DNA from 2 places in the Micromonospora sp. NPDC049275 genome. Region 1 is predicted to be linked to the other one. Evidence: riboswitches for the same ligand, from Rfam matches in the RefSeq annotation. Region 1 holds a riboswitch; the other holds the start of a gene.
The links. A riboswitch is a leader RNA that binds a small molecule or an ion and turns the genes downstream of it on or off. The one in region 1 is predicted to bind thiamine pyrophosphate.
Positions count from the first base shown of each region.

Region 1 (5,745 bases):
GCGACGATGTAGACGTCCCGCTGGAACTCGCTGGTCCGGGTGAAGCCGTTGCTGAACGGAAGGGTGAGCAGGAAGGCGAAGAGGATCTGCACACCGGTCTGGGCGACCCGCAGCTCCTGCAACAGGTCGGCGAAGTTGCGTTGCCAACGCTGCTTCTCTGTCTCCTTGGACACGCGCTACCTCCGGTCAGACGCTACTGCCGACGGTCCCGGCCGCCGGCAGCAACGCCAATGCCCCCCACGACCGAGCGCGAAACGGGTTCACGACACGTCCCGGCCATCCGCCGGTCACCCGCCGGCCATCGCCCGGTCGCCGCGCCGCCGCCGCCCGCGCCACGCCGCCGTCATGCCGCTGGCCGCGCCATCCACGCCGCCCGCGCCTGCCGCCCGGTGTCAGGAGCCGCGGCGGATCCGGCCGGCGTACCGGGCCTCCAGCGCGTTGTTGTGCGCGTCGCCGTCCGGGATGTTCGCCGACAGGTAGACCGGAGGCCGCTCCCCCACCGCCAGCAACCGGGCGACCACCTCCACGGTGATCTGCTGCGCCAGCAGCGCCGCCGTGATCGACGAGACCGCGCCGACCGCGCCACCGCCGGGCAGCGGCAGCGTCGCATCGCCGTACGGCGCGCCGTTGTCGAGCACCACGTCGGCGAGATCGGCCAGCTTGCGCCCGGACGGGTGGCGGGACGTCATCCGCCCGGAGTGCTGCGCCGAGGTGATCGCCACCAGCGGGTGACCATGCTCCTTGACCAGCGTGGCGAACTCGACCATCGCGCCGTTGACCCCTGAGTTCGACGCGAGCACGAAGACGTCGGCGGGCCGTACGGGGGCCAACTCCCAGAGCCGGTGCGCCACCTCCGGATCCCGCTCCAGCAGCGGTCCGAGACGCTCGGCCGGTTCGCCGCCCAGCAGCACCAGGTCACGCAGCGCGATCCGGTTGGTGGGCACCAGGCCACCCGCCCGCCCGGCGATCTCCATGGCCAGGGCCTCGGAGTGCCCGGTGCCGAAGGCGTGCACCACCCCGTCGGCGCGCACCGCTTCCGCGATCAGATCGGCGGCCCGCCCCACCGCCTCCCGCTGGCTGGCGGACACCCGGCCGATCGTCTCGGTCACCACTGCCAGGTAGTCCTCGGCGCTCACACTCATAGATCCTCCGTCGTCCGGTTGCGGGCCATCCACTGCACCGCGAAGTCGACAGCCGCCCGCTGGCGTACCAACCTCCCCGTCCCGGCGCCGACCGGGCCGGAGCGCACCGCCCCGGTGGCCTCCAGGTCTTCGCCCAACGCGCCGAAGTCGCTCGCGTCGAGCCGGACATCCTGCCACCACACCCACTCGCGGCCGCCGTCGGCCGTACGCACCGCCGCGCCCAGTCGCTCGCGGACCAGCGCCGGGAGGCGATATTCGGCCAGGTGCAGCGAGGTGTTGACGGTGTGGTCCACCCCGAGCAGCAGCACGTCGGCGTCCAGGTCGTAGAGCCGGGCCAGCGGCGAGCCCGCACCGAGCATGTCGGCCAGGCCGTGCCCGGTGACCACCTGCTCGGCCGTCGGCCCGAGCGCGGCGAACGACACGTGGGGATGCGCGCTGCGCAGCGCCGCGGGCCAGCAGCGGACCGTCTCGGCGAACACACCCATGTGCCGACTCGGCGTGACCGCCGGGTCGTAGCCCGGCATCTCGGCGCGGATCAGCGGCCACCAGTCCACCGGCACCGGCGGGTTGCGCCACTGCGCCGGGTCACTGTTGTCGGGGGTGTGGGTGGGCACCACGATCGTGCCGTCCGGGCCGAGCGCGTCGCGCAGGGCGAGCACCAGCGCCTGCGGCCCACCGCAGACGAAGCCCAGCGAGCGCATCCCGGCGTGCACAAGCACCGTCGAGCCGGGGCGTACACCCAGTAGGCGCAGCTGCGCGGCGAGCGCGCGGCGGGTGCCCAGCCCGTCGGCGGGCGTCGTCACGGCGCGTCTCCTCCCGGCGCTCGTCGGCCCGGCACGGCTCAGGCCGTCCCGGCGACCCGGGCCAGGACCGCCTCGGCCAGCGCGGCGGGCGCGGCGTCCGGGATCCAGTGGGTCACCCCGGGCAGCGGTACGAAGCGGTAGTCACCAGTGACGTTTGCGGCGCACGCCTCGGCGGCGGTACGCCCGATGGCGATGTCCCGGTCGCTCCACACGTAGGTGGTGGGCACGGCGACCGGACCGACGCCGGCCAGGTCGGCGCGGGACATGGCCCGGTACCAGTTCAGGGCGGCGGTGAGCGCACCCGGCTCCCGCATCGGATCGGCGTAACGGTTCACCCGGGAGGCGTCGCCCACCCCGCCGAGCATCCTGCGCAGCGCCGTCGCGTGCCACGCCAGCAGCACCTTCTCGGCCTTGCCCGGCTTGCGGAACAGCGCGATGTACGAGGAGCGGGCCTTCTGCTCGGTGTCGCTGCCGAGGGCGTGCGCCATGGCCGCCGGGTGCGGCACGGACACCGCCGTCAACGTACGGACCCGATCCGGGTGCGCGGCGGCCACCGCCCAGGCCACGATCGCGCCCCAGTCGTGGCCGACGAGGTGGACGGCGTCCACACCGAGCGCGTCGAGCACGGCCACCGCGTCGGCGACCAGTTCGGGGATCCGGTACGCGGCCACCGCTTCCGGCCGGGCGCTCGGCGAGTAGCCCCGCTGGTCCAGCGCGTACGTGCGCAGCCCGGCCGCGTGCAGTGCCGGCACGACCTCGTCCCACTCGCCGCTGTGCTGCGGGAAGCCGTGCAGCAGCAGGACGGGAACGCCGTCGGACGGGCCGCCGGTGCGTACCTCGAATGTGAGACCTCGCGCGTCGACCTGCATGATCGTCAGCCTACCCAGCCGCCGCCGCGCCGGTCCGGACGCGCAGGTGACGCGCTGCCCTGCTGGGCCGTTACCCCTGGTCGGTGCTAGCGTCAGCGAGACAACTTCACATCCGACAGGGGAGCGCACAGCGCTGAGAGTGCGGGCACGCCCGCAGACCCTCGAACCTGATCTGGGTAATGCCAGCGCAGGGAGTTCGGTCGACCTCCAGCCGCGCCGTGGGTCCGGTGCCACCGGACGCGCGGCGTGCGTCTTCTCCTGGTTCGTTCCACTGAACTGGGAGCACAGCATGGACAACACCACAAGCCGTTGGCGCACCATCGACATCGTGGTCGCCTCGGTGATCGCGGTCGCCTTCGGCGTCATCTTCTGGGCCTGGGGCCTGGTCTGGAGCGCCACCGAGGGGGCTTTCGCCTTCTTCCCGCCGGCGCAGACGCTGATCTACGGCGTCTGGCTGCTGCCGGCCGTGGTCGGCGGCCTGGTCATCCGCAAGCCCGGCGCCGCGCTCTACTGCGAGACGGTGGCCGCGGTCGTCTCCGCGCTGCTGGGCAGCCAGTGGGCCGGCACGGTGATCCCCCAGGGCATCGTGCAGGGCCTCGGGGCCGAGTTGGCGTTCGCCGCCTTCCGGTACCGGTCGTACCGGCTGCCGACCGCCGTGCTCGCCGGTGCGCTGACGGGTCTCAGCGCGGCGCTGTTCGACTTCTTCGTCTGGAACGTCGACTACGCGCTGGGCGACTACCGCATCCCGTACGCCCTGCTCACCATCGTCAGCTCCACCGTAATCGCCGGTGCGGGGGGTTGGCTGCTCACCCGCGCCCTGGCCAACACCGGCGCCCTGGACCGCTTCCCCGCAGGCCAGAACCGGGCCCTGGTCTAACCCCCCACCCCCACTCCGCGCTGATCATGAGGTTGACGGGCGGATGGATCTTCATAACCACCGTCAACCTCATGATCGACACTGCAGGGTGGAGCCGAGGCCCGGGAGGGGGTGGGTGTGGTGGGGGGCGGGGTTCTGTTGCGGGGGTTCGGGTGGCGGCACGCCGGGCGGCGGGCCTGGGCTCTGCGCGGGGTGGATCTGCGGGTGGAGGCCGGGGAGCGGATTTTGCTGCTCGGGCCATCGGGGGCCGGCAAGAGCACCCTGCTCAGCGCGCTGGCCGGGCTGCTGCCCGAGGATTCCGGCGAGCAGGAGGGCACCGTCGAGATCGACGGGCTCGACCCCCGCAAGGCGCGGGAACGGGTCGGCATCGTCTTCCAGGACCCGCAGAGCCAACTGGTGATGGCGCGCAGCGGCGACGACGTCGCGTTCGGGCTGGAGAACCGGGGCGTGCCGACAGACGAGATCTGGCCCCGGGTCGACGAGGCGCTGCGGCGGGTCGGCTTCCCGTACCCCCGGGACCGGCCGACGGCCGCGCTCTCCGGCGGCGAGCAGCAACGCCTCGCCCTGGCCGGCGCGCTGGCCCTGCGGCCCAGCCTCCTGCTGCTCGACGAGCCGACCGCCAACCTCGACCCGGACGGGGCCGCCCTGGTCCGACGCGCGGTGGCGGGCGCGCTGGACGTCGACACCACACTGATCCTCGTCGAACACCGGGTCGCCGAGGCGCTCCCACTTGTCGACAGGGTGGTCGTCCTGGAGCCCGGCGGCGGCGTCCGCGCGGACGGAACGCCCGACGCGGTCTTCGCCGCGCACGGCGACACCCTCGCCGCCGAGGGCGTCTGGGTGCCCGGTCACCCCATCGCGCCCCGCACGGCCACCGTCGCCCCCGGCGACGTCCTGCTCACCGCCGACCGGCTCGGCCTGCCGCCGCGGCTGGGCCACACCGACCTGGCGGTACGCGCCGGAGAGGCCCTCGCGGTACGCGGACCCAACGGCGCCGGGAAGTCCACCCTGGCGCTGCTGCTCGGCGGCCTGCTCAAACCGGGCGTCGGCCGGGTCACCGCCTCGGTCGAGTTGGCCGGAGCCGACCACCGCGCTCCCCCGCACCGCTGGCGGGCGCCCGCGCTGACCCGGCGGATCGGGTCGGTGTTCCAGGACCCGGAACACCAGTTCGTCACCGGAACAGTCTTCGACGAGTTGGCGCTCGGTCCCCGCCGGACGGGTCAACCCGAGGCGGCCGTCCGGGAGACCGTCGCGGGTCTGCTGGACCGGCTGCGGCTGACCCGACTCGCGGCGGCCAACCCGTACACCCTCTCGGGTGGGGAGGCGCGGCGGCTGAGCGTGGCGACGGCCCTGGCCACCGCGCCCCGCCTGCTGATCTGCGACGAACCGACCTTCGGTCAGGACCGGCGGACCTGGCGGGAGCTTGTCGATCTCCTCGCCGACCTGCGCGACGCCGGCCACGGCGTGGTCGCGGTCACCCACGACCTGGACTTCGTCGCCGCGCTCGCCGACCGGACCGTGACCCTGGAGCGCGGATGATCAGCATCGAGCCGGTCGCCGCGCCCGGCGCCCCGCTGGCCCGGCGCAACCCGGTGGCGAAGGTGTCCGCCGCCCTGGTCTTCTCGTTCGCCCTGCTGGCGACGCTCGACCCGGTGGCGCCGGCGATCGCCATCGCCGTCGAACTCGCCGTCCTGCCGCTGTTCGGCGTCCGCTATCGCGTGCTGGCCCGGCGGGCCCTGCCCCTGCTGCTCAGCGCCACAGGCATCCTGGTCACGCTTGTGCTCTTCGCCGCCGACCAGTCCGGCCGGGTCCTGCTCGACGTCGGACCGGTGCTGGTGAGCACGGGCGTGCTGGGCACCGCTCTCGGTCTGGTGCTGCGGATCTTCGCGGTGGCCCTGCCCGGCGTGATCGTCTTCGCCACCACCGACCCGACCGACCTGGCGGACGCGCTGATCCAGAACGCGAAGGCGCCGGCGCGGTTCGCCATCGGCGCGCTTGCCGCGTTCCGGCTGGTGCCGCTGCTCGGCCAGGAGTGGCAAATGATCAGCATGGCC
Region 1 is NZ_JBICSN010000005.1:33,878-39,622, reverse strand. Features, by position in the region: gene ACGFIE_RS17445 (DUF6328 family protein) at 1-173, opposite strand, end outside; gene ACGFIE_RS17440 (sugar isomerase domain-containing protein) at 393-1,142, opposite strand; gene ACGFIE_RS17435 (aminoglycoside N(3)-acetyltransferase) at 1,139-1,945, opposite strand; gene ACGFIE_RS17430 (alpha/beta fold hydrolase) at 1,984-2,814, opposite strand; TPP riboswitch at 2,922-3,026, shown strand; gene ACGFIE_RS17425 (ECF transporter S component) at 3,104-3,691, shown strand; gene ACGFIE_RS17420 (ABC transporter ATP-binding protein) at 3,809-5,230, shown strand; gene ACGFIE_RS17415 (energy-coupling factor transporter transmembrane component T family protein) at 5,227-5,745, shown strand, end outside.

Region 2 (5,745 bases), on a different contig from region 1:
ATCGCGTAGATCTCGGGACGGGTCTTCGCGGTGCCCGGCGCGAAGAGGTTGCCCGTCGGAACGGAGTACGTCCCGTCGTCCTCCGGGTGGATCCGGATCACCTTGCCGCGCAGGTCGTTCGTGTTCGCGGAGGTGCGCTGCGAGTCGTAGTCCTGACGGCCCGCCCGCTCGTCCAGCGGCGCGTACGCGTTCGACTCGAACGGGTTGGTGTTGTCGCCGGTGGCCAGGTAGAGGTTGCCGGCGCTGTCGAAGGTCATGCTGCCGCCCGCGTGGCAGCAGGTGTTGCGCTGGGTGTCGACCCGCAGCACCTGCTTCTCGCTCGCCGGGTCGATGGTGTCGCCGGTCACCGTGAACCGGGACAGCAGGTTGCGCGTGACGCCGTCGTTCGGGGCGTAGTAGAGATACACCCACTTGTTGGTGGCGAAGTCCGGGTCGAGCCGGATGCCGATGAGGCCGTCCTCGTTGCCGGTGAAGACGTCCAGGTCGACGGCGGTGACGGTGCTACCGGTGTCCGGCTTGATGATCTGCACCCGGCCGTCGCGCTCGATGTAGAAGACCCGGCCGTCGGGCGCGATGTCCAGCTCCATCGGATTACTGGTGTTGCTGTCCAGGGTGATCTTCTCGAAGCTGGAGGTCTTCGAGGCGCCGCAGTCGGCGTCGACCACGCCGGCCGCCGTCTGGATGCCGCCGAGCAGGTGCTTGAGGAACTCGGGCTCGGCGTACGACTCCCGGGTGTGCCCGCCGCCCGTGTACCAGGAGCGGCCACCGTCGAAGTCCTGGCACCACGCGGTCGGGTGGTCGGCGCCCATCGCGCCGGCGCCCGGGGTGTAGCTCTTCTCGTCCAGGCTGGCCAGCACGTGCACGTCCGGCCGGGGGTTGGTCTGGAAGTTGTACCACTCGTCGAACCGGGACCAGCGGTCCGGCAGTCCGGCGGTGGACGGGTGGGCGTGGTCCTCCACCTTGACGGTGGCCTGCTGGTTCTGGGGGTGGTTGGCGAAGTACGCGCCGACCAGGTCGCCGTACCAGGCCCAGCTGTACTCGGTGTCCGAGGCGGCGTGGACGCCTGCGTAACCGCCGCCGGCCTTCACGTACCGCTCGAAGGCCGCCTGCTGGTCGGCGTCGAGGACGTCACCGGTGGTGGAGAGCCAGATCACGGCCTTGTACTTGGCGAGGTTGGCGTCGTTGAACGCGGCGCCGTCCTCGGTGGTGTCCACAGTGAATCCGTTGGCCGCGCCGAGTTGCTGGATGGCGGCGATGCCGGTGGGGATGGCGTCGTGCCGGAAGCCGGCGGTCTTCGAGAAGACCAGGACGGAGTAGGGGTCGGCCGCTGCGGCCTTCGGCGCCTTCGGCGCCACTTGGGAGAGCGGAGCCGCGACAGGCACGTCTCGCGCGGGGATCTGCGCTCCGGCCGGAGCGGCCTGCGCCGGCGACCCGAGCAGGGTCGTCGAGGCGAGTGCTAGGGAGAGCAGGGTAGCGGTGAGGGGTAAACGGGCACGACGAGAACGGGACACGCCGCCTCCAATGTCGCGGTGGACAGGAATCGCGGGGGCCGGCTCGCCGAAGACCGTCCCGGATGGAGCCGGTGGGGACGCCGTGCCAGGGCGTCCACGCCGGCATTTTGTCGAATCGCTGAACAAATTAATTCTGGTGTATCGATGTCGGGCAAGATGCCGGCGGGTAACGGTTCTGCAACGGCGGGCGACATTCCGAACAGGACCGGAGAAAGTGCCCAACTGATTCCGCCGCGTCCCCCTCCCTTGGCAGACCCACGGAACTGTCGTACGGTGACACGCAAGTAACCCACGGGAGCCCGGTGTACCGGGCTGAGAGGGGGGCTGACAGCCCCCGACCGTCGAACCTGATCCGGGTAATGCCGGCGCAGGGAGGAGCGTTGCCGTGCCGTCCCTTGGACGACTGCATCTGATCACCGACACCCGACCCGGGCGCGATCCACTCACAGTGGTCCGGGCCGCCCTCGCGACGGCCCGCGCCGACCTCGTCGTGCAGGTCCGGGTGGAGGACTCCGCGACCGACCGCGAGGCGTACGACCTGGCCGGCCGGGTGCTGGCGCTCTGCGCCCCGTACGGAGCGACCTGCCTGGTCAACGACCGGCTGCACGTGGCGCTCGCGGTGGGCGCCGCCGGCGGGCACGTCGGAGCGGACGACCTGCCGGTCGCCGCCGCCCGGCACGTGCTCGGCCCGACCGGCGTGCTCGGCGCCACCGCACGCGCACCGCAGACGGCGGTCGCGGCTGTCGCCGCCGGGGCCACCTACCTGGGCGTCGGCCCGTGCCACGCCACCACCACCAAGGACGGTCTGCCGGATCCCATCGGGCCCACCGGTGTACGCGCCGTCGCCGACGCCGTCGACGTGCCGGTCATCGCGATCGGCGGGGTGACCGCCGACCGGGTGCCGGCGCTGCGGGCCGCCGGGGCGTACGGGGTGGCGGTGGTCGGTGCGCTCTCCGCCGCCGCCGACCCGGCCGGCGCCACCGCCGAACTGCTCCGGGCCCTGGCGTGACGGGATCGGCCGCCCCCGCCGTCGACGTGGCGGTGGTGGGCGCGGGGCCGATCGGGCTCGCGATCGCCTGGCGCTGCGCCACGCGCGGACTACGGGTGGCGGTGCACGACCCGGCCCCCGGGTCGGGGGCGTCGGCAGTCGCCGCCGGAATGCTCTCCCCGGTCGCCGAGGCGTACTTCGGTGAGCGGCGGCTGACCGAGCTGCTGGTGGCGTCCGCCGCCCGCTGGCCCGGGTTCGCCGCCGAACTGACCGAGGCGAGCGGCACCGAGATCGGCTACCGGACCGAGGGCACCCTGATGGTTGGGCTGACCGGCGACGACCTGGCCGAGGCGCGCCGGCTGTGGGCGTACCAACAGGGGTTGGGTCTGCCGGTGACCCCGCTGCGCCCCAGCGAGCTGCGCGACCGCGAACCGGCGCTCGCCCCTCGGGTGCGCGGCGGCGCGTTCGCGCCCACCGACCACCAGGTCGACCCCCGGCTGCTGGTGCCGGCACTGCGCACGGCCGCACAGCGGGCCGGCGCGGCGTTCGTGCCGCGGCCGGTCCGGAGGCTGTCCGATGTGGATGCGCGACGCACCGTGGTCGCCGCCGGTTGCGGGGCCGCCGCCCTCACCGGCCTGCCCGTGCGGCCGGTGAAGGGCCAGATCCTGCGGCTGCGCGCGCCCGACGGCGTCGCGCCGGGCTTCCGGCACGTGATCCGGGGGTACGCCGACGGCGAGCACGTGTACCTGGTGCCCCGCGCCGACGGCGAGGTGGTCCTCGGCGCGACCGTCGAGGAGCGCTCCGACACCACTGTCACCGCCGGCGCCGTGCAGCGGCTGCTGCGTGCCGGCGTCGACCTGCTGCCCGAGCTGAGCGAGTACGACCTGGTCGAGGCGGTCGCCGGTCTGCGGCCCGGCACTCCGGACAACGCGCCGATCCTCGGGCCGCTGCCCGGTCGGCTGGATGTGCTGGTCGCCACCGGTCACCACCGGCACGGCATCGTGCTCACCCCGATCACCGCCGAGACGATCGCCGACCTGGTGACCACAGGCGTGCCCGACCCGCTGCTCGCACCCTTTCGCGCCGACCGTTTCGGCGCTGCCGCGTTGGGCGGAACTGGACGGACGACCGAGGAGGACCTGTGGAGTTGACGGTGAACGGGACCGGGCGCAGCTTCCCCGGCGGCGCGTCGGTGGCCGACGTCGTCAGTGACGTCGCCCCGCACCAGCGTGGCGTCGCGGTCGCGGTCAACGGCGAGGTGGTGCCCCGGGCCGGCTGGCCGGTCACTGTGCTGCGCGACGGCGACCGCGTCGAGGTGCTCACCGCCGCGCAGGGCGGGTGAGCGGCGTGTCGTTCGACCTGGGTGGGGTGGCCTTCACGTCGCGGCTGATCCTCGGCACCGGCGGCGCCGCGAACCTGCACGTTCTGGAACAGGCGATCCGGGCGTCCGGCACGGAGCTGGTCACGCTCGCGCTGCGCCGGGTGGACACCGCTCCGGGCACCGCCGGAGGGCTGCTCGACCTGCTGGACCGGTGCGGGGTGCGGCTGCTGCCGAACACCGCCGGCTGCCACACCGCCACCGAGGCGGTGAAGGTGGCCCGGCTGGCGCGCGACGCGTTCGACACCGACTGGGTCAAGCTGGAGGTGATCGGCGACGAACGGACGCTGCTGCCCGATGGCGTGGAACTGCTCCGCGCCGCCGAGGAGCTGGTCGCCGACGGCTTCACCGTTTTGCCGTACACAAGTGACGACCCGGTGCTCGCCCGCCGCCTCGCCGATGTGGGCTGCGCCGCGGTGATGCCGGCCGGCGCGCCGATCGGCTCGGGGCTCGGCATCGGCAACCCGCACCACATCCGGCTGATCCGTCAGGGCGTGGACGTGCCCGTGATCCTGGACGCCGGCATCGGCACGGCTTCCGACGCGGCCCTGGCCATGGAGCTGGGCTGCGACGCGGTCCTGCTGGCCAGCGCGGTGACCCGGGCCGCTGACCCGGTGGCGATGGCGACGGCGATGCGGTACGCGGTCGAGGCCGGTCGGCTGGCCGCCGGTGCGGGTCGGATCGCCCGTCGCTTCCACGCCCTCGGATCCACCCCCGACGAGGGAAGACCAGACCTGTGACCGGGCGGACGGGCTCGGCGGCGCCGACGGGCTCAGTGACTCCAGATCTTGGTACGAAACGGCCCTCGGAGGGGCGCTTTCTCACCAAGATCTCGGCGATCCGGGGGATCGTCGTGCTGACCGGCCGCCGGCAGGCACGGCGACCACTTGTGGACGTCGTGGCGGCCGCCGTGGCCGGGGGAGTGCGCGCCGTTCTGCTGCGCGAGAAGGACCTGCCCCGAGCGGAGCGTGCCGCCCTCGCCGCCGACCTGCGCCCGATCCTCACGGAGGCGGGCGGGACGTTGATCGTGGCCGGGCCGGATCCGCTCGACGGCGACGCCGTGCACCTGCCGGCCGCCGGCCCCTACCCGCCACCGCGATGCGGCCTCGTCGGCCGCTCCTGCCACGACGAGGCGGAGTTGCTCCGACTCACCAGCGAGGACTACGCGACCCTGTCGCCCGTCTTCCCGAGCCGCAGCAAACCCGGCTATGGCCCACCCCTGCGACCCGACGGTCTCGCGAGCCTGATCCGGCGTAGCCCCGTGCCCGTCCTGGCGCTCGGCGGCATAGAAACCCCGCACCACGTAACCGCCTGTGTAGGGGCGGGAGCCACCGGAGTAGCAGTACTGGGCGCACTCATGCGAGCCACCGATCCCGCCGAAACAGCAGCCAAACTACGCAGCGCTTTCCAAGAGTCGGTCACCCCGAAGCCGCCCGAAAGCTGGCACGGGCGCATGAATGTCTCGCAGCCCTCAGCCGCAACCGAGGAAAGCCCGTGACCCCAAAGACCATCCTCACCATCGCCGGCTCCGACTCCGGCGGCGGCGCTGGCATCCAGGCCGACCTGAAGGTCTTCGCGGCGCTCGGGGCGTACGGCACCAGCGTCCTCACGGCGGTCACCGCGCAGAACACCCGGGGCGTCGACGCCGTCCTGCCGCTGCCGCCGCGCACGGTCACCGAGCAGTTGGACAGCGTCCTCGCCGACTTCACAGTGAGCGCGGTCAAGACGGGAATGCTCGGCACTCCCGCCGTCGCCGACGCGGTGGCCCAGGCCGCCCGGGACGGCCGGCTGCCCCACCTCGTCGTCGATCCGGTGCTGGTCGCCACGAGCGGCCACCGGCTCGGCGTGGTGGGCGCGGTGGAGCGGCT
Region 2 is NZ_JBICSN010000015.1:39,508-45,252, forward strand. Features, by position in the region: gene ACGFIE_RS29215 (ThuA domain-containing protein) at 1-1,511, opposite strand, end outside; TPP riboswitch at 1,793-1,902, shown strand; gene thiE (thiamine phosphate synthase) at 1,897-2,520, shown strand; gene thiO (glycine oxidase ThiO) at 2,517-3,650, shown strand; gene thiS (sulfur carrier protein ThiS) at 3,641-3,841, shown strand; gene ACGFIE_RS29235 (thiazole synthase) at 3,838-4,617, shown strand; gene ACGFIE_RS29240 (thiamine phosphate synthase) at 4,707-5,375, shown strand; gene thiD (bifunctional hydroxymethylpyrimidine kinase/phosphomethylpyrimidine kinase) at 5,372-5,745, shown strand, end outside.
Region 2: it holds a riboswitch for thiamine pyrophosphate, as region 1 does, so the genes downstream of both, thiE (thiamine phosphate synthase) here and ACGFIE_RS17425 (ECF transporter S component) in region 1, are expected to answer to the same signal.